Regions from separate parts of the Nocardia sp. NBC_01730 genome, predicted to be linked through region 3. Evidence: riboswitches for the same ligand, from Rfam matches in the RefSeq annotation. Region 3 holds a riboswitch; each other region holds the start of a gene.
What was found. A riboswitch is a leader RNA that binds a small molecule or an ion and turns the genes downstream of it on or off. The one in region 3 is predicted to bind S-adenosylmethionine.

Region 1 (6,595 bases), 830 kb from region 3:
GGACTCGAAGAAGTGCAGGAACAGCTTGTGCGGTCGGTCGCCGACGTCGCGGATGGCCCACTGCTCGAGGGTGTTGGCGACCATGTCGACCTGCTTGGAGTGGCGGCGCGCGGCTTCGGAGCCTTCGTCGTAGTCGATGTCTTCGGGGTCGACGATGACCTCGATGGTCGGCGAGTGGTCGAGCTCGCGCAGCTCGAGCGGGGTGAACTTGGCCTGGGCGGGTCCACGGCGGCCGAAGACGTGGACCTCGACGGCCTTGTTGTTCTTCAACCCCTTGTAGACGTTCGGCGGGATCTCGGTGGGCAGCAGTTCGTCGCCGGTCTTGGCCAGCACACGCGCCACGTCGAGTGCGACGTTGCCGACGCCGAGGACCGCGACTTTCTCCGCGTCCAGTGGCCAGGTGCGCGGTACGTCGGGGTGCCCGTCGTACCAGGACACGAAGTCCGCCGCGCCGAACGAACCGTCCAGGCCGATGCCGGGGACGTCCAGGGCACGGTCGGCATTGGCTCCGGTGGAGAAGATCACCGCGTCGTAGAAGGTGCGCAGGTCGTCGAGGGTGATGTCGGTGCCGTAGTCGATGTTGCCCAGCAGTCGCACCTGCGGCTTGTCGAGCACCTTGTGCAGGGCGGTGATGATGCCCTTGATCCGCGGATGGTCCGGCGCGACGCCGTACCGGATCAGCCCGAACGGCGCAGGCATGCGTTCGAACAGGTCGATGCTCACCTCTGCGTCGGATTTCATCAACGCGTCGGCGGCGTAGATCCCGGCCGGTCCTGCGCCCACGATCGCGATGCGGAGCGGGCGGGTCCCTGCGGTGTGCGCGTCCGGCCCGGAGGAGGCAGCTTGCGTCATCACGGAGGGCCCGTGTACACCGCTTGTCGATCCTGCACTCTGTTCGGTCATCTCTTACGCGCACCCTTATTGGTCGAATAACAATTAACGTCGGTCTTAGCTTAGGCTAAGTTGACGCACTGGCTTGGTTGCACCCTGTCGGTGCCGACACCGGCGATGCTGGCTCGGGTCTGCACGGTGCCCGGTTCACTGCGGCGACGAGCTGCCGATTGGCTATGACAGCCGACCGCAGTCCCGCGATTCTATCGGGGTGGCCGATGCCGCACCGCGCCGGTGCGTGAACTGGATGGATGCCATCGAACGTCACAATTTCCGGTTACCCGTTCCCGCGCTCGCTATAGCGACCGCCCGGTCTCCGTCGAGTGATTAAGCGTGTCCCGAATCGGGGCCTGGTCGCTCGATACCCGCGGCGACCAGGGATCATCGAGTCATGACCGAGCAGCAGCCGACCGCGGGCGAGGACGAAATCATCCGGGTCGATCAGACCGACAAGCGTTCCGCGGTCCCTTTCGTCGCGGCGGCGGCGGTCGCGGTGATCGTGTTGGTCGGAATCGTGCTCGGCGGGATGCTGTCGCCGACTGAGAAGAATGTCACAGATTCCGACCGCATTGTCGCGGCGGTCCGCAAGTTCGTCGATGGCTCCAACAACACCGCCACGGTGCCGCCGCCCGGCACCGCATGCCATGGCTTCGACGCCGCACGTTCGCCGCTGGCCGGACAGGCGGGGCCCGGAAAGTCCGTCGAAATCACGAAACTCGACAATCCGATGAGGGACGGCGACAAGGGCAGGGTGACCGTGACCACGAAGGTCGACGGCGAGGAGAAGACGGCGACCTGGAATCTGACCAGATCCGGTGCGAAGTGGCTGGTCTGTCACTGAATGTTCCCGCAGTGCGGCCAACCGTTTGACACGGTGACCCGCATCGGTGCAATCTCAGTCGAAGGTCATGAGAACCAGTGTCAAGCCCCGGCATTACTGGTCGGCAACCCTCCTCCGCGGTGGGGTGCTCCGGGTGACGACCTGGCCGTGGCTCGAGCCTGAGCGCGGCAAGTGCGGATTCGCAGGAGGTGCACATGAGTTATGCCGGTGACATCACACCCCAGCAGGCGTGGGAAGTGTTGCGGGACCAACCCGAAGCCGTCTTGGTCGACGTGCGGACGGAAGCCGAATGGAAATTTGTCGGTGTCCCCGATACGAGCTCGATCGATCGGCCGACCGTGCTGATCGAGTGGGTCGACTCCACCGGCGCGCGCAACAAAGCGTTTGTCGAGCAGCTGAAGCAGGCCCTGGTGGACCACGCCCCGGACGCCCCGGTCGTGTTCCTGTGTCGTTCCGGGCAGCGTTCGATCGGCGCGGCTGTCGCCGCGACCACCGCGGGCTACCACACTTCCTACAACGTGCTCGAAGGCTTCGAAGGTCCCCTCGACGAATTCGGGCATCGCGGCGGCTCCGGCTGGCGTGCGCTCGGACTACCCTGGCGGCAGTCGTGATCACCGGTGGTGCGATCGACCGGCCGCTGCCGGAGGGTGTCGGTCCCGCGACGCTCGGTGTGCGGGGTGGACTGCGGCGCTCAGGTTTCGAGGAAACCGCCGAGGCGCTCTACCTGACCTCTGGCTTCGTCTACGAGAGCGCCGAGGCCGCCGAGGCTGCCTTCACCGGCGACGTCGAGCATTTCGTCTACTCCCGTTACGGCAACCCGACCGTCGCCATGTTCGAGGAGCGGATGCGGCTGATCGACGGCGCCGAAGCGTGTTTCGCGACCGCGAGCGGAATGTCCGCGGTGTTCACCGCTCTCGGTGCGCTGCTCGGCGCAGGCGATCGACTCGTCGCCGCGCGCAGTCTGTTCGGCTCCTGCTTCGTGGTGTGCAACGAGATCCTGCCGCGCTGGGGCGTGGAGACCGTCTTCGTCGACGGCGAGGATCTGGACCAGTGGGAACAGGCGCTGTCGGTGCCCACCCAGGCGGTGTTCTTCGAGACGCCCGCCAACCCGATGCAGACGCTGGTCGATGTGCGCCGGGTGACCGAGCTGGCGCATGCGGCGGGCGCGAAAGTGGTGCTGGACAACGTCTTCGCCACACCACTGCTGCAACGCGGTTTCGAACTGGGTGCCGACGTGGTGGTCTACTCCGGCACCAAGCACATCGACGGGCAGGGGCGGGTGCTCGGCGGTGCCATTCTCGGTGCCGCGGACTACATCGACGGTCCGGTGAAAATGCTGATGCGTCATACCGGTCCGGCGCTGAGCCCGTTCAATGCGTGGACGCTGCTCAAGGGGCTGGAGACGATGCCGCTGCGGGTGCGCCATTCGGCGGAGTCGGCGCTGCGGATCGCCCGCTTCCTGGCGGACAACACGGCCGTCAGCTGGGTGCGGTACCCGTTCCTGGAATCGCATCCGCAGCACGCTCTGGCCACCACTCAGATGAGTGCGGGCGGCACCGTGGTCACCTTCGAGCTGAAGGCACCTGAGAACGAGGCGAAGAAGCGCGCTTTCGAGGTGCTGAACCGGTTGCGGATCGTGGACATCTCCAACAACCTCGGCGACGCCAAATCCCTGATCACCCATCCCGCCACCACAACCCACCGCGCGATGGGTCCCGAGGGTCGAGCCACCATCGGCCTCTCCGACGGTGTCGTCCGCATCTCGGTAGGGCTCGAAGACGTCGAAGACCTCCTCGGCGATCTCGACCAAGCCCTGGGCTGACCCGCACGCACCTCGTCTCGCCGGCCGGCTCCTGGCGGGGTCAGACGTTGGCGGTGTGCTCGATCTTGGTGAGATGGGCGATGTTTGCCTGGTCCTCGGGGGTATTGCTCGGTTCGGTGCTGAACCAGGCGTCGAGGATTTCGCGGAGTTCGGCGCTGGAGGTCGAACGCAGGCTCAGAGCGAGGACGTTCGCGTCGTTCCAGGTGCGGGCGCCTGCCGCGGTCGCGGCATCGGTGCAGAGTGCCGCGCGGATGCCCGCGACCTTGTTGGCGGCCATCGAGGCGCCGGTGCCGGTCCAGCAGCAGATGACGGCCTGGTGGGTGCGGCGTGCCGCGACGTCGCGTGCGGCCGCTTCGCTCGCCCAGGCCCAGTCGTCGCGTTCCGCGTCGGACAGTGCGCCGTGCAGTACGGTTTCGTGTCCGCGCCTGTGCAACTCGCCGACCAATTCCTCGGCCACTCCTACCCGCTCGTCCGCCGCCACCGAAATCCGCATGCTCCCAGCGTAGTGGGCCTTCTCGCCAGGTGGGCGGCCTTCCTGAGCGAATCGGCGCGCATAGGTTGTGCCGTCGGTGGGCGCCGGCTGGTTGCGTAGCGCCCGGGCTCTGCTCTGGCAACCGAGCGGGCGGTGTCCGACTGGCTCGCTGCGGCCGAGCGCTCGGGAGCGGCCTGCGCAACCAGGTGCGCGGTGTCTGCCCTGGATGTCCGAGTGCAAGAGTGGTCACCTTTGCCGGCGAGTCTGCGTGGTGGGGTGTCTGGCTGGATGTGCCTCGGGAGCGCGTCTGCGGGCTCGGCCACGGCAGCGCTCGGAGGCAGTCGCGACATTGACAGCATGCTGTCAAATATGCCAACATGCTGTCATGCGAACCAAGACAGTTCACCTGGCCGTTTACGACACCCTGGCCGACTGGGAGGTCGGGGCGGCCACTGCGCACATCAACAAGTCGAGCTGGCATCGGGAGCCGGGGACGTGGCAGGTCACGACGGTCGGCCTGACCGCGGAGCCGATCACGACGATGGGTGGGATGCGCATCGTGCCGGACGTCGTGCTCGCCGACCTCGCGCCCGCCGACAGCGCGATGCTGATCCTGCCCGGTGCGGAGACCTGGGAGGGCGAGGAGCTGGTGCCGTTCGCGCGCAAGGCGCGTGAACTCGTAGCGGCGGGTGTTCCGGTCGCCGCCATCTGTGGCGCCACCTTCGGCCTGGCCAAGGAAGGTCTGCTCGATACCCGCAGACACACGAGCAACGTCGCGGAATACCTGCTCTACAGCGGCTATTCGGGCGGTGATCACTATGTGAGCGAGCCCGCCGTCACCGACGGTGACGTGATCACGGCCAGCGCGAGCGCGCCGTTCGAGTTCGCGCGCGAGGTGCTCGGAAGGCTCGGCATATACGAACCGCACGTTCTCGACGGCTGGTATCGACTGTTCGCGCATGCCGATCCGGCAGGCTACGCGGTGCTCGCGGAGTACGAGGCGCAGCGGGCGGCGCAGGTCGGATGAGGAAGAATCGCACGGCGATCCGGTTGATCGGCCGGATCGCCGTGCGGCACGCAGCGGGAGGTGAATCATGACCGGTGAGCAGGAGCTGTTCAGCACGGCGGCGATCACGTCGTTCCGTGTGAATGGCCAATTCCTTGCGGTCGCTGAGGAACTGGCCCGACCTGCGGGTCTGACCGCGGCCTGGTGGCAGGTGCTTGGCGCGGTACTGCGCACACCGCTGTCGGTCGCGGGTATCGCACGCGAGATGGGCATCACGCGCCAGAGCGTGCAGCGTATCGCGGACCTGTTGGTGGACAAGGGACTTGCCGAATACCGTCCCAACCCTGCCCACCGCCGCGCGAAACTTGTCGCCGCTACCGAGGCAGGTCTGGCCACCGTCCACCGCATCGACCCGCAACACGCGGTGATGTCGAAACGTCTTGCGGCCGAACTCGGTCCGGAACAGCTCGCGCTGACCGTCGAAGTGCTCGCGAAGCTCTCCGCCGCGCTGGACGCGATCACGGAGGACTAGGGCCTGCTTCGCGCCCTCGTACCGATCCGAATCAGGTGGCGAACGGGGACTTGGTTCGGCCGACGAGGTCGGCGACGGAATCCAGCACCATGGTCGGCCGGTAGGGGTACGCCTCGAAGGACGCGCGGGTGGAGATGCCTGTGGTGACCAGGATGGTACGCATGCCGGCTTCCAGGCCGGAGATGACGTCGGTGTCCATGCGGTCGCCGATCATCACGGTGGACTGGGAGTGGGCGCCGATGCGGCGAAGCGCGGAACGCATCATCAGAGGGTTCGGCTTGCCGACGTAATACGGGTCGCGACCGGTGGCGCGGGTGATCAGCGCGGCCACCGAACCGGTCGCGGGCAGTGAGCCCTCACGGGAAGGGCCGGTGGGGTCCGGGTTGGTCGCGATGAAGCGGGCGCCGCGTTCGACCAGCCGGATCGCCGTGGTGATCGCCTCGAAGGAGTAGGTCCGGGTTTCGCCGAGGACCACGTAGTCCGGAGCGCTGTCGGTGAGCACGTAGCCGATCTCGTGTAGCGCGGTGGTCAGCCCGGATTCACCCACCACGTAGGCGGTTCCGTTGGGGCGCTGCTCGTTCAGAAAGGTGGCGGTGGCCAGCGCGGAGGTCCAGATCGCCTCCTCCGGGATGTCGAGGCCGGAGTGGCGCAGCCGTGCCTGCATGTCCCTCGGCGTGCGGATCGAATTGTTGGTCAACACCAGGAACGGCGTCTCGTTGGCACGCAGCTCGGCGAGGAACTCGTCGGCGCCGGGCACCAGATGGTCCTCGTGCACCAGCACCCCGTCCATATCGGTCAGGTAGGACAGGATCGGTTCGTCATCTGCGCTCACAGAGTCGATTATCCGCTATCCGCTCCGCGACCCGGTCGGAACAACGAGCACAGGTCGGAAACCCGACCGCCGCGCCCTGCCTCGAATCCGGCGCATGCGTCGGACTCGGCGCCTGCCCGCTTGCCCAGCGTGCGTTGAGCTGGTCGGACCCGGCGCCCTTCGGCTCGGGGCCGTCGAGGCGAGTAGGACGGCCGCGGCG
Region 2 (6,595 bases), 860 kb from region 3:
TCGAAGGCAAGGCCAACAAGGCCGCGATCGAGCTGCTCGCCGTGCACTACGGTGTGCCCAAGTCCGCGGTCCGGCTGGTGGCGGGCGCCGCGTCGCGTTTCAAACGATTCGAAATCGACCTCTGACAGCGCAGATTCCCCTGACGGACAATGCCTTTCACCTGGGACCCGGCACGAGGTCTACACCCCGCCGGGAAACCCGAGCTGGCGCCACGCCTCGTACACTGTCACCGCCGCCGCGTTCGAGAGATTCATCGAGCGGCGTCCAGGCAGCATCGGGATCCGCAGCCGGTCGGTGATCCGAGGGTCCGCGAGCACCTCCTCCGGCAGCCCGGAGGGCTCGGTCCCGAACAGCAGCACATCGTTCTCGCGGTAGGCCACATCGGTGAACCTGGTGGTGGCCTGCGTGGTGAACGCATAGATCCGCTCCGGGCGCAGCACCTCCCACGCCGCCGCCAAATCGGCGTGCACCGTCACCGACGCCAGGTCGTGGTAATCCAACCCGGCTCGCCGCAACTTCGGCTCGGACAGATCGAACCCGAGCGGCTCGATCAGATGCAGATGGCACCCGGTCCCCGCGATCAACCGAATCGCGTTGCCGGTATTCGGCGGGATGCAGGGCTCGTGGAACATCAAGTGGAACACAATGCATCAGCTTGTCACGCGTGTCAGTGTTGGTTGGCATTAATGAATCCGATTGAATGCGCTACATCCGAGGCGCACCGAGCGGCTTCACGACCGAACGGATCCGGTAGGCCATCGAGGGGCGAAGGTTTGAACAGAAGCCGCATGCCCGTCGGCGGCGCGGTGTGAAGGCGTCTGGAAGAATCGGGCCGTGACCGATGCCGATACTCCTAGCGCCGGGCGGCGGTCCGCCAGCAGCCTGGGCGCGCAGTTCCTGCGCTGCCACCTGCCGATGGTCGTCGTCACGCTGGTGATTATGGTGGCCGTGGTGTTCGTCGCCTCCGACCGGTGGCGACGGGGGGCGTTGTTCTTCGGAGGTGCGACGCTGCTGGCCGCGGCCTTCCGCCTGTGCCTTCCGACGGCGCGGGTCGGTCTGCTCGCGGTGCGTAGCAAGCCGTTCGACGTGGGTGCGCTGACCCTGCTCGGCTCGAGCATCGTGTTCCTCGCGGTCACGATCAACACGATGGGTGTCGGCTAGCACGGCGATGATCGGTGTCGGCTGACATTCGGGCAACAAGCCCCGTCATGGGGCGAGGTCCACAGTTCACCGTTCGCTGCGCACGCCGATCCGCGCCAGTCGCATGGTCTCGGTCAGCAGCTTCGATACCGCGGCCGCCTCGGTGAGGAAGCCGTCGTGCCCGTCGCGCGAGTGTACGACCTCCAGCCCATCGCAGCCAGGTAGCAGATCAGCCAGCTCCTGCTGGGTCCAGAGCGGGTAGAGCCGGTCAGAGTCGACGCCGCCGACCACGCAGGGCACCGGTGTGGCCGCGAGGGCCGCCGCGACACCGCCGCGCCCGCGGCCGACGTCATGGCGGTTCATCGCTTCGGTCAGCAGTACATAGGTGGCGGGATCGAAGCGCTTGCACAGCTTCTCGGCCTGGTGGTCCAGGTAGCTCTGCACCGCGTAGCGGCCGCCGCGCGACGGATCTTCGTCGCCCTGGGGCTTGTTCTGGAACCGGTGGTCGAGCTCGGACTCGGTGCGGTAGGTCAGGTGCGCGATGCGTCGGGCGATGCCCATTCCTGCCATCGGGGCGCGGCCGGTGTCGTGATAGTCGCCGCCCTGCCAGTCGGGGTCGGCCTTGATCGCCGCGATCTGCGTGGTCTGAGTGCCGATCTGGTCGGCGGTGGCGCGCGCGCCGACCGCGAGCACCAGTGCGGAGGCGACCCGTTCCGGCGCGCCGACCATCCACTCCAGCACCCGCATGCCGCCCATCGACCCGCCGACGACGGCGGCGAGCCGCCGGATGCCGAGCAGATCCATCAGCGCCGCCTCCGCGGTCACCTGGTCCCGGATGGAGATCTCCGGAAACCGTGTGCCCCAAGGGTTTCCGTCCGGAGCGCGGGTGGACGGGCCGGTGCTACCCATACAGCCGCCGAGCACGTTCGTCGCGATCACACACCATTCGTCGGTGTCCAGCGGCGCGCCGGGACCGACCATCCCGTCCCACCAGCCGGGCAACGGGTGGATGCCATCGGGCCTGCCGACGACGTGCGAATCGCCGGTCAGCGCGTGTTCGACAAGCACGACATTGTCCAGCGCGGGAGAGAGCTCACCCCAGCGCTGCACGGCCAAGTGGACGTCCGGAACGACCGCGCCGCTCTCCAGTAGCGCGTCCCCGATGTCGACGATGCCGAGCTGCCCGTCCGGAGGCGGCAGTACTACGCCGGAGGGACGGCCGGTATTCGGTTCGATACGCACGGTCACGACGCCGCCGCCGAGAAACCGGCGCGAGGGTCGGTGTCGATATCTTGGATACCGACTGCGGGGCGGACCAGGCTGTAGGTGGCTCTTGACGTCGATTTCTCGTCGGGTGTCAGGCGAGAACGCGTCCGCAGTCCAATCTGTACAGACGCGGGCTGAATCACGAGAGAACGCACATTCCCGAGGTCATGGCTCTGCGGGGCCGACCCGCCGACGGCCTTCTTGCCCGCGCCGCCGCGCCGCTCGAATGCGGCGACCGTCCCGGTCGGGATCAGTCGCTGCCTGTGCGTACGAGCGCTCGTCATGCCGGAACGAACCTGTCCGACGTGAATCTGCTCAGTGTCGAACGACACCTGCGGCAGGTAGTTTCCGGTCGCGGGTGCGGTGAAATCACTCATGGTTTTGCTCCAAAGCAGGTGTTCGCCGGTACTGGAGGGTTATCCGGGTGCGTGTGAACAACAACACATTTCGGCGACCTCCTGAGCGCGCTTGCTCCCGACTTTCGGGAGCCAGGTCATCACCCGGAGCACCCCACCGCGGCTGGAGGGTTGCCGACCAGCGAGCCGGGGCTTGGCGCTGGCACTCATGACCTTTTCGGCATCATAGCTGGCAGGCGGTCAGCCTTCGAAATCTTCCGGCGAACTCACTGGCCATCGCTGGTTCGCGCGACGCAGCAGGTGCGTACGAACTCGTCGAAGGTGTCGATGAACGCGGCGCGTCCTGCCGCGGCCGCGGCCGCGGTCGCAAGGTCGTCCTGAACGAACGCCTCGCCTGAGCACTCCATGCCGACGTGGCCGATCAGCTGCCAGGTTCCGACGATCAGGCGCACCGCGGGCGAGTCGGGTTCGGTGCCGAGCCGCTCGGCCACCACGGCCGCGATCGCGGCGGTCCTGTCGTCGGCATGTTCGAGGCTGCGCGCGCTGACCGACGGGCTGCTGCGCAGAATCCGCTGCATCTGCTGGAACTGCCGGAACGAGATCGGTCCCGTGTTGCCTTCGTCGGCAGCCTGGCCCACCACGTGCAAGAACGCCTCGCGCAGCGCCTCGAGTTCGTTGCCTGCGACCGGAAGGTCGCGCAGAGTCTCGGCGACGGCGAGCCCGAAGTCCTTCACCGGGCCGAGGACGATGTCCTCTTTGCTGTCGAAGTAGCGGTTGATCGTGCGCGGCGAGACATCGGCGGCGTTGGCGATCTGCTCGACCGTTGTCGCGTCGAAGCCCTGGGTGTCACACAGGTCGAGGCCGACCTCGATGATGCGCAGCCTGGTCTGCTGCTTCTTGCGTTCGCGCAGGCCGGGCTGCCCCGGGTTCGCTGGTGGGCTCGCGGAGGTGTCCGCCGCTGCGCTCGCGCCGATCGGCGCTGATGACTCGAGCATGTGCACATCGTATCGCGATCTGACAGTTTCATGTCTAGAACAGCCAAATGTCGTATTACGACTTTTTTCTCTTGACGACAAATGTCGCCAAATGACAGGATGGCTCCACTACTTCGACCAACGAGGAGATGACGGTGACCGAGACTGCGAAAGCGGTAGACGTTCCGGAAAGACAGGGCAGTTCGGCGCGCTGGCTTGCGCTGGGGGTGATCGCATTGGCCCAGCTCATGGTGGTTCTGGACGCCACGATCGTGACCATCTCGCTGCCGTTCGCCCAGCGCGATCTCGACATCAGTGACGGCAACCGGCAATGGATGCTCACGGCCTACACACTGATCTTCGGCGGCCTGCTGCTGCTGGGCGGTCGGCTGGCCGACTACCTGGGGCGGCGCCGGATCTTCCTCATCGGGCTGGTCGGCTTCGCAGGCGCCTCCGCCCTGGCCGGTCTCGCGCAGAATGGCGCCGAGATGTTTGCCGGGCGTGCGCTCCAGGGTGCGTTCGCCGCACTGCTCGCGCCGGCCGCGCTCTCGCTGCTGTCGGTGACCTTCACTGAACCCGGTGAGCGCGCCAAGGCCTTCGGCCTGTTCGCCGGCGTCTCCGCCGGCGGCGCGGCGCTCGGATTGATCGCGGGAGGCGCACTCACCGAGTACGCCTCCTGGCGCTGGTGCCTGCTGGTCAACACGCCGGTCGCGTTCCTTGCGCTGCTCGGCGCGCTGGCCTGGGTGGTGAAGGACGTGCCGACGCCGCGCAGCGGAGGTTACGACGTGCCGGGCGCCGTCACCGTGACGACGGGTCTGATCGCCATTGTGTACGGCTTCAGCCGCGCCGCCGACGACGGCTGGCTGGCGGGCAGCACCCTCGCGCTGCTCATCGTGGGGCTGGGCTTGCTCATCGCCTTCATCGCGATCGAACGGCGCTCGTCGAACCCGCTGTTGCCGCTGCACATTCCTGGGGAGATCAACCGGGGTGGCGCGTTCCTTGCCGCGCTGCTCATCCCGATCGCCATGTTCGCGATGTTCCTGTTCCTGAGCTACTACTTCCAGATCACGCTCGGCTACTCCGCGCTGAAGGCAGGCTTCGCGTTCCTGCCCTTCCCTGCGGGCATCGCGATCTCCGCGGGCGTCACCAGCGCGTTGCTGCCGAAGCTCGGGCCGCGTCCGCTGATGGTGGGCGGCGCCGTGCTCGGGGTCATCGGCCTGGTGCTGCTCGCGCAACTGGGCTACGGCGACAGTTACCTCGCGGGTGTGCTGCCCGCTCAGGTGTTGATCGCGCTGGGCATGGGCCCGCTGTTCGTCGGCATGCAGACCGTTGCCCTGCATCAAGTGGAGGAAGAGGACTCGGGTGTGGCCTCCGCGCTGCTGAACGCGGCGCAGCAGGTCGGCGGCGCGGTCGGCACAGCGTTGCTGACCACCATCTCGGTGCAGGTCGCCAAGACCTTCGCGGCGAACAATCCGGCCATCGACAACTTGGCCGCGCGTGCCGCGATCCACAGCTACGACGTGGCCTTCTACGTCGGCGCCGGGTTCTTCCTCGCGGCTATCCCGGTCATCGCCCTCATGATCCGGGATCGGCCCGAGAGCCTGATCGAAGGCTCCGAACAAGGCGCTGCAGGTGCCTCGGACGCCCGGGTTCCGGTCGCGGTCTGATTCGGTCGCACGAGGTCCGCGTATCGCACCGGCGATGCGCGGACCTCGTCGTTTCCTGTGCGTCGCGGTATCGAGGGGTTGCCGACGGCCGCGGTCGTTGCGCGCCGTGAAGATGCCGCCGACCTACCAATCGGTAACCATCGTGGCCCGGCTCACCCCGGGGGCTGCCCGCGTGGTGAGATCTTCGGAAGCAGTACGCTTGTCTTGTTTGCACCAGAAGTCTCGCGGACAACGCGGGACATATACGTTGTCTGTTGGAACAGCTGGGGTCCGCTCACAAGCGTCTTCGCCTGGCCGTGCAATAAGGGCACCATCCTAGGAGGACACGAAGATCCATGTCCAAGATCAAGGTTGAAGGCACCGTCGTCGAACTCGACGGCGACGAGATGACCCGGATCATCTGGCAGTTCATCAAGGACAAACTGATCCACCCGTATCTCGACGTGAACCTGGAGTATTACGACCTGGGTATCGAGTACCGGGACAAGACAGACGACCAGGTCACGATCGACGCCGCCAATGCCATCAAGCAGCACGGCGTCGGCGTGAAGTGCGCCACCATCACCCCGGACGAGGCGCGCGTCGAGGAGTTCGGCCTGAAGAAGATGTGGCGGTCGCCCAACGGCACCATCCGCAACATTCTCGGCGGCACGATCTTCCGCGCCCCGATCATCATTTCCAACGTCCCGCGCCTGGTGCCGGGCTGGACCAAGCCGATCATCATCGGCCGTCACGCATTCGGCGATCAGTATCGCGCCACCGATTTCAAGGTGTTCCAAGGCGGAACTGTCACCCTCACCTTCACCCCGGACGACGGCAGCGAGCCGATCGTGCACGAGGTCGTGAAGATGCCCGAGGACGGCGGCGTTGTGATGGGCATGTACAACTTCAAGAAGTCCATCGAGGATTTCGCGCGCGCTTCGCTCAACTACGGGCTCGCGCAGAACTATCCGGTGTACATGTCCACGAAGAACACCATCCTGAAGGCCTACGACGGTATGTTCAAGGACACCTTCCAGGAGGTCTTCGACGCCGAGTTCAAGACCCAGTTCGACGCGGCCGGCCTCACCTACGAGCACCGCCTGATCGACGACATGGTCGCCTCGTCCATGAAATGGGAGGGCGGTTACGTCTGGGCCTGCAAGAACTACGACGGCGACGTGCAGTCCGACACCGTCGCGCAGGGCTTCGG
Region 3 (6,595 bases):
GCCCCGTTCCACGGTCGCGCCGTCGCCGAGAGTCACCAGGTCCGCCTCAGGTAGCCAGTAGGACTCGCACCATACCCCGCGGCCGATCGTCGCGCCGAGGCCGCGAAGCCAGAGGTTCAGTACGGGAGTCCCGGTCGCGGCGCGTGCGAACCACGGAGCGGCAACCGTTTCCACGAAGGTGTCGGAGACCTCGTTGCGCCATACGAAGGAACTCCACAGCGGATGCTCCTCGGCGCGAATCCGCCCGACCAGCAACCACTTGGCGATCACCGCGCTCGCCCCCGCGCTCGCCCCCGCGCCGAGCAGCACGAGTCCGCTCAGCAGCCCGGCGGCCAAGTGGCCGAAGGTCTCCGCGAGCCATGCGAGGGTGAACAGCACGCCGAGGCCGATGGCGAAGGTCACCAGGACCGGGATCAAGCGGCAGGTTTCGACGATGCCACGTGCGACGCGCAAGCGCGCAGGCGGGTCGAAGGTGCGCGCGGTGTCGGTGCTCTCCGCCGCGCGCCGGAGCCGGACCGGTGGGCTGCCCAACCAGGACGAGCCGGCCTTGGACTTGGACGGTGCGGCCGACAGCACCGCGACCAGGCCGTTCTTCGGGATGCGGCGGCCCGGTGCCGTCATGCCGGAGTTGCCGAGGAACGCGCGCTTGCCAACCTTGGCCTCGCCGATGCGCAGCCAGCCGCCACCGAGTTCGTAGCCGGCGATCATGGTGTCGTCGGCGAGGAATGCGCCGTCGGCGACGGTGGTGAACTTCGGCAGCAGCAGCACCGTGGATATCTCGACGCTCTTGCCGATCTTCGCGCCGAGCAGGCGCAGCCACAGCGGCGTGAGCAGGCTCGCGTACAGCGGGAACAGGAAGGTGCGCGCGGAATCCAGCAGGCGCTCGGTGGCCCATGCCTGCCAGCCGACCCGGCTGCGCACCGGGTGGTAGCCCTCGGTCAGGCCGATACCGAGCAGGCGGACGGCGATGATGGTCGCCGCCGCGTACACGCCGAGGCTGAGCAGGGTCGCGACCGGCAGGATCGCGAAGGCGCGGCCCAAACCGCCCGTCAACGTGCGGGTGTCGCGGATGAACCAGGCGATGAACGCGCCGCCCGCGCCGAGGCCGAGGATCGGCACAGCGGCGAGCACGACCGACGTGACGCCGAAAATGCCGACCCAATGCCGGGCCCGGCCCGGCGTGTGTTGCGGCCAGCGGTGCTGGGCCTTGCCGATTTTCACGGCAGGCGAGCCCGCCCACTCCTGCTCGGCCTTCACCTTGCCCGACACCGCGGAGCCGGGCGCGATCTCAGCGTTCTTGCCGATCTTGGTGCCGGGCAACAGGATCGAGCGAGAACCGACGACCGCGCCGGGACCGATGGTGATCGGTCCGAGATGTACCACGTCGCCGTCGATCCAGTACCCGGACAGGTCGACCTCCGGTTCCACGCTGCACCCGTCGCCGAGTTCGAGCATGCCGGTGACCGGAGGAAGTGTGTGCAGGTCGACGCCCTTGCCGATGCTCGCGCCGAGCGCACGCGCGAACGGCACCATCCACGGCGCGCCGGAGAGGTTCTCGGCGCCGCTGGCCTCCGACAGCCGGACCGCCGCCCACAGGCGCAGGTGCACCGAGCCGCCGCGCGGATAGCGGCCAGGTCGAACGTCGCGCAGCAGCAGTCTGGCGCCGGCCACACAGATCGCCATGCGGCCGGGCGGGGAGATGAACAGCAGAAACGCGGCCAGCGTCCACCACCAGGACAGCTGCGGCAACCACGGCAGCGAGCCGGACCAGCCCGCGATATTGCCGACGATCGCGAGCCAGGTGAGCCACTGCAGGCCGGTCAGGGTGGTCAGCGGGATGGTGGCGAGTACCTGCGCCGCCTGGGCGGGCAGCGGCGTCGGGCGCACCACCCGCTCCGCGACGGCGACCGCGGGCGTGGTCTGTTCGAGCAGTTCCACCAGCGCGCCGAGGCGGGGATGGTCGTAGAGGTCGGCGACGGCGATCTGCGGATACCGCTCGCGAAGGGCGGTGACCAGCTGCGCCGCCGCGAGTGAGCCGCCGCCCAGGTCGAAGAAGTCGGCGTCGAGGTCGCTGACCTGTGCGCCGAGAATCGCATGCCACAGTTCGGCCACCCACTGCGCGGTGCCGGTGAGGTCGTTGTCGTCATCGTCGTCGGCGGAGTTGGGCAGCGGCCAAGGTAGCGCGTCGCGGTCTACCTTGCCTGAGGTGCGGGTGGGTAGCTCGTCGACCACCGCCAGTCTGGGGACCAGCGGGGCCGGAAGTTGTTCGGTGAGAGCGGCTCTCGCGGCTTTGGCATCGAAGTCCTGCGTCGGGCCGGTCAGGTAGCCGACCAGGACCCGGTTGCCTGCTTCGGTGGCTCGGATCGCGGCGGCGGCACCCGTGACACCGGGAAGATGCTGGAGCGCGTTGTCGATCTCACCGAGCTCGATGCGGCGGCCGCCGAGCTTGATCTGATCGTCGGCGCGGCCGAGGAAGACCAACCCGGTGCTGTCGTTGCGGACCAGGTCGCCGCTGCGGTAGGCGCGGTCCCAGCCGACCGAGGGCAGCGGAGCGTACTTCTCCGCGTCTTTGGCCGGGTTGAGGTAGCGCGCGAGGCCGACGCCCCCGATGACCAGTTCGCCGGATTCGCCCTCTGCCACGGGGTTTCCCGCCTGGTCCACCACAACGAGATCCCAGCCGTCGAGTGGTAGCCCGATCCGGATCGGCCATCGGCCGTTCAGCAGCGCGGCGCAGGCGACGACTGTCGTCTCGGTGGGGCCGTAGGTATTCCACACTTCGCGATTCGAATCACCGTTTCCGGCAAGACGTTCGGCGAGTTCCGGCGGCACGGCCTCGCCACCGAAGATCAGCAGGCGTACCGCCTCCAACGCCTCGACCGGCCAGGTCGCCGCCAGGGTCGGCACGGTCGAGACGATGCTGATCTCGCGCCGCACCAGCCAGGGACCGAGGTCAGCGCCGGTGCGCACCAGATCGCGCGGGGCGGGGACTAGGCAGGCGCCGTTATGCCAGGCCAGCCACATTTCCTCGCAGGACGCGTCGAAGGCCACCGAGAGGCCCGCGAGGACCCGATCACCGGGACCGATCGGGGCGTCGCGCAGGAACAGCCCGGCTTCGGCGTCGACGAAGGCGGCGGCGTTGCGGTGGGTGACGGCAACGCCTTTCGGCGTTCCGGTGGAGCCGGAGGTGAAGATGATCCAGGCGTCGTCGTCGGGGGTGGGCAGCGTGGACCAGTTGTCGTCGCGCGCGTCCCGCTCGGCCGCGCGGATGCCTGCGGCCGTGGTCTCGATTCCTTCGGCGGTCACGATTGCGGTGACCTGGGCTTCGCCGAAGACCAGCTGGGCGCGTTCGTCGGGGTCGTCGGCGTCGACCGGCACGTAGGCGGCGCCGGCGTATAAGACGGCGAGGATGGTGACGTAGAGCCGGCGTGTGCCCGACGGCAGACGTACACCGACCCGGTCGCCGGGTCGCACGCCCGCCGTGGCGAGCCTGGCCATGGTCTTCTCGATCTCGACCACCAGCTCCAGGTAGGAGAGCACTACCTGGCCGTCATCGATGGCGGGGGCGTCGGGGTGGGCGAGTGCGGTGGCCGTCAGGATGTCGACGAGTGTGCGGGCCTGGGAGGCATGGCCGCCTCGCAGCAGCGGGCTTGTCGTCGCGTCAACCTGGGGCTGGAGCATGGTGCTCTGCGCACCTCCCATCGAACTGGCCTCGCACTTCCGGTAGTTGTGTCATAGTTGGGTTACCAAAGGGCAAACGCCACGCTGGCCAATCGTCCACGGTACCCGGGTTGTTGTCGTTCGTTGTTCACCGAACCGGTCCGCGGGACCGGGCGATGCTGTGCCCGCTGTTTCAGATTTCGTTGAATTTCGCGGTTCGTGGCACGTCAACACCTGGTCACGGTGTGCGCGTGGGGTTCGCCAGGTGATCGCTGACCGTCGGTCAACGATCTCACCCCAGCGCCAACCTGATCCCCCGTCCACTTGTGTCGTGGTCGCCCCGCGAGCGGCGCCGGTCTCGCACGTTCCGGCGGAACCAGGTTGACAGTTCCGGTTTGTGTCTGCCAATCTCGGTTCAGGTCATGAGTGCCAGCGTCAAGCCCCGGCTTGCTGGTCGGCAACCCTCCTCCGCGGTGGGGTGCTCCGGGTGACGACACGGCCGCCGCCCGACCGGGCGCGGCAAGCGCGGACTCGACGAATCATTCGATCGCGGGTCCCCGAACCGACGGGATTTACGTGATGACCACTGCTGTCGACACTACCTGTGCCGCGCTCGCCCGGGTCTCCGGCGACGACCTTCGAGTGCCGCTTGTGCAGGGTGGGACGACCACCTACGCCAACTTCGACTACGCGGCGAGCGCGCCCGCATTGGCACAGGTCATCGACCGGGTACAGCAGCTGCTGCCGTTCTATGCCAGCGTGCACCGCGGCGCGGGTTACGCCTCCCGGATCTCCACCGAGTGCTATGAGGCCGCGCGCGGCTCGGTCACCCGGTTTCTCGATGCCGCCGACGACCAGGTGGTGGTGTTCACCCGCAACACCACCGACTCGCTGAACCTGTTGGCCTCCTGTGTGCCCGGCGAGACGGTGGTGCTCGACATCGAGCACCACGCCAACTTCCTGCCGTGGGCCAGGAACGGCCGCCGCGTCGTAGCGGCCGCCGACACCGTCGAGGAGACGATCGGCACGCTGGTCGCCGAGCTGTGTAGCAGACCGGCCGCGTTGCTCGCGGTGACTGGCGCGTCGAACGTGACCGGTGAGGTGCTTCCGTTGGAGCGGCTGGCCACCATCGCGCACCAGTGCGGCGCCCGGATTCTGGTGGACGCCGCGCAACTGGCCCCACACCGGCGAATCAGCTTGCGCGACACGGGTATCGACTATCTGGCCTTCTCCGGGCACAAGCTGTACGCGCCGTTCGGCGCGGGCGTGCTTGTCGGGCGCCGCGACTGGCTGGACGCGGCCCAGCCGTATTTGGCGGGCGGCGGGGCGGTGCGGGAGGTGAGCACCACCGGGGCCGAGTGGGCCCCGGCTCCACAGCGGCACGAGGCCGGGTCGCCGAATGTGCTCGGCGCCGCCGCGCTGGCCGCCGCCTGTGACACGCTCTGTGCGATCGACGCCGAAACTCTTGCCGCCCATGAACACCGGCTCGCCGACCGCCTGCGCGAAGGCCTGGCCGCTATTCCCGGTGTGCGCTTGCTCCGCATCTGGACCGACAGCCCCGACACCGTCGGCATCGTTGCCTTCACACTGGACGGTTTCGTCCCCGGCCACGTCGCCGCCTATCTCTCCGCCGAACACGGCATCGGCGTCCGAGACGGCCGTTTCTGCGCTCACCCGCTGCTCACCCGTCTCGGTCTGGACGGCGCGCTCCGGGCCAGCATCGGCCTCGGCACCACCTCCGCCGACGTGGAACGTCTCGTCGAGTCCGTCGCCACTCTCGTCCGCACCGGCCCCGCCTGGGATTACGCCGCCACCAACGGTCTGTGGAACCCCACCCCCGAAACCCGCCCGTTCACCTCGGACGCCCCCACCGGCGCGGCGCCCTGCCTCATCGGCTGAAGGCTGCGGTTCCCCGATCCGAACGGGGCCGCCGGATACTATCGGCGTATCCGGTACCCGACCTCGAGGTGGACCTATGAGCACGCTGCCTGCCTGGGCCACCGACCCCGGTGCCCTTCTCATCACCGAGGAGGGCTACGCGGCGCTTCCGGAGGACGTCCAGCGCCAGATCGAGGTGGTCGACGGTCACGTGATCTTCTGCCGCAGTGGAACATTCCAACACAACAACGTGGCTCGGCGGCTGGCGAACGCCTTGGAACAGGCGGGCCCGGACCAGCCGTGCACCGGTGTCGTGACGGATTTCGAGATGCACTACGTCCGGAGCCGCCCGGCGAGCCCCGGTTTCTCGTTTCGCCGACCGGATGTGGCGCTGCACCGGTGCATCGATGACGACCGGAAGTTGACTACAGCGGACGTGCTTCTGGTGGCCGAGGTCGTCTCGCCGGGATCCGAGTACACCGACACCGTGGACAAGTGCGCGGAGTACGCGAACGAAGGAATCCCGATCTACCTGATCGTGCACCTGGCCGCCGATCGGAAGGTGAAGATCATTCAGGAGTACCGCCTGGATTGGGCCAGTCGCAGTTACCGACTGGCCGGAACACATCAGGATGTTCTCCGTCTGACCGACCCGTTCCCGCTCGACCTCGACTTCGCAGCGCTGGACGGTGGCTGAGCAGCACACGCACTGATCCGGAATCGGTCGCGCAAGTCCGACCGTGGGTCGCGGGCAGTTCAGTCGCCCAGTGATGACGGACGGTAATAGCGCCCGTTGTAGTAGAGGAGCGGGGCGGCGGCGGGTTTCTCGTCGGTGTTGTCGTGGACCCGGGTGACCAGGCCCACAACGAATGTGTGGTCGCCGATCGGAATGAGTTGCCGCACGGCGGTGCGCAGCCAGATCGGGGTGCCGTGCAGGACCGGTTCGCCGGTGTCGAGGGTGGTCCACAGGGAGCGATCGGTGAAGCGTTCCTCGGCGGTCCTGGAGAAGCGGTGGGCCAGATGTTGCTGGTGTTCGCCGAGGAAGTGGATGACGACGGAC

Region 1: linked by a shared signal. The riboswitch ahead of OHB12_RS23100 (rhodanese-like domain-containing protein) and the one ahead of OHB12_RS26815 (aminotransferase class V-fold PLP-dependent enzyme) in region 3 are both predicted to bind S-adenosylmethionine.
Region 2: linked by a shared signal. The riboswitch ahead of OHB12_RS29870 (hypothetical protein) and the one ahead of OHB12_RS26815 (aminotransferase class V-fold PLP-dependent enzyme) in region 3 are both predicted to bind S-adenosylmethionine.

What each region holds. Positions count from the first base shown of each region.
Region 1 covers NZ_CP109162.1:5,551,838-5,558,432, reverse strand. The annotation lists gene OHB12_RS23110 (FAD-dependent oxidoreductase) at 1-852, opposite strand, end outside; gene OHB12_RS23105 (Rv0361 family membrane protein) at 1,283-1,732, shown strand; SAM riboswitch class IV at 1,796-1,912, shown strand; gene OHB12_RS23100 (rhodanese-like domain-containing protein) at 1,927-2,343, shown strand; gene OHB12_RS23095 (O-succinylhomoserine sulfhydrylase) at 2,340-3,554, shown strand; gene OHB12_RS23090 (RpiB/LacA/LacB family sugar-phosphate isomerase) at 3,595-4,047, opposite strand; gene OHB12_RS23085 (type 1 glutamine amidotransferase family protein) at 4,412-5,053, shown strand; gene OHB12_RS23080 (MarR family winged helix-turn-helix transcriptional regulator) at 5,121-5,564, shown strand; gene OHB12_RS23075 (HAD-IIA family hydrolase) at 5,596-6,354, opposite strand.
Region 2 covers NZ_CP109162.1:7,238,785-7,245,379, forward strand. The annotation lists gene OHB12_RS29850 (DUF167 domain-containing protein) at 1-125, shown strand, start outside; gene OHB12_RS29855 (tRNA (cytidine(34)-2'-O)-methyltransferase) at 180-644, opposite strand; gene OHB12_RS29860 (DUF3017 domain-containing protein) at 916-1,161, shown strand; gene metX (homoserine O-acetyltransferase MetX) at 1,228-2,388, opposite strand; gene OHB12_RS29870 (hypothetical protein) at 2,385-2,783, opposite strand; SAM riboswitch class IV at 2,866-2,976, opposite strand; gene OHB12_RS29875 (TetR family transcriptional regulator) at 3,029-3,757, opposite strand; gene OHB12_RS29880 (MFS transporter) at 3,886-5,403, shown strand; gene OHB12_RS29885 (NADP-dependent isocitrate dehydrogenase) at 5,739-6,595, shown strand, end outside.
Region 3 covers NZ_CP109162.1:6,382,203-6,388,797, forward strand. The annotation lists gene OHB12_RS26810 (Pls/PosA family non-ribosomal peptide synthetase) at 1-3,699, opposite strand, end outside; SAM riboswitch class IV at 4,076-4,189, shown strand; gene OHB12_RS26815 (aminotransferase class V-fold PLP-dependent enzyme) at 4,237-5,556, shown strand; gene OHB12_RS26820 (Uma2 family endonuclease) at 5,633-6,232, shown strand; gene OHB12_RS26825 (flavin reductase family protein) at 6,292-6,595, opposite strand, start outside.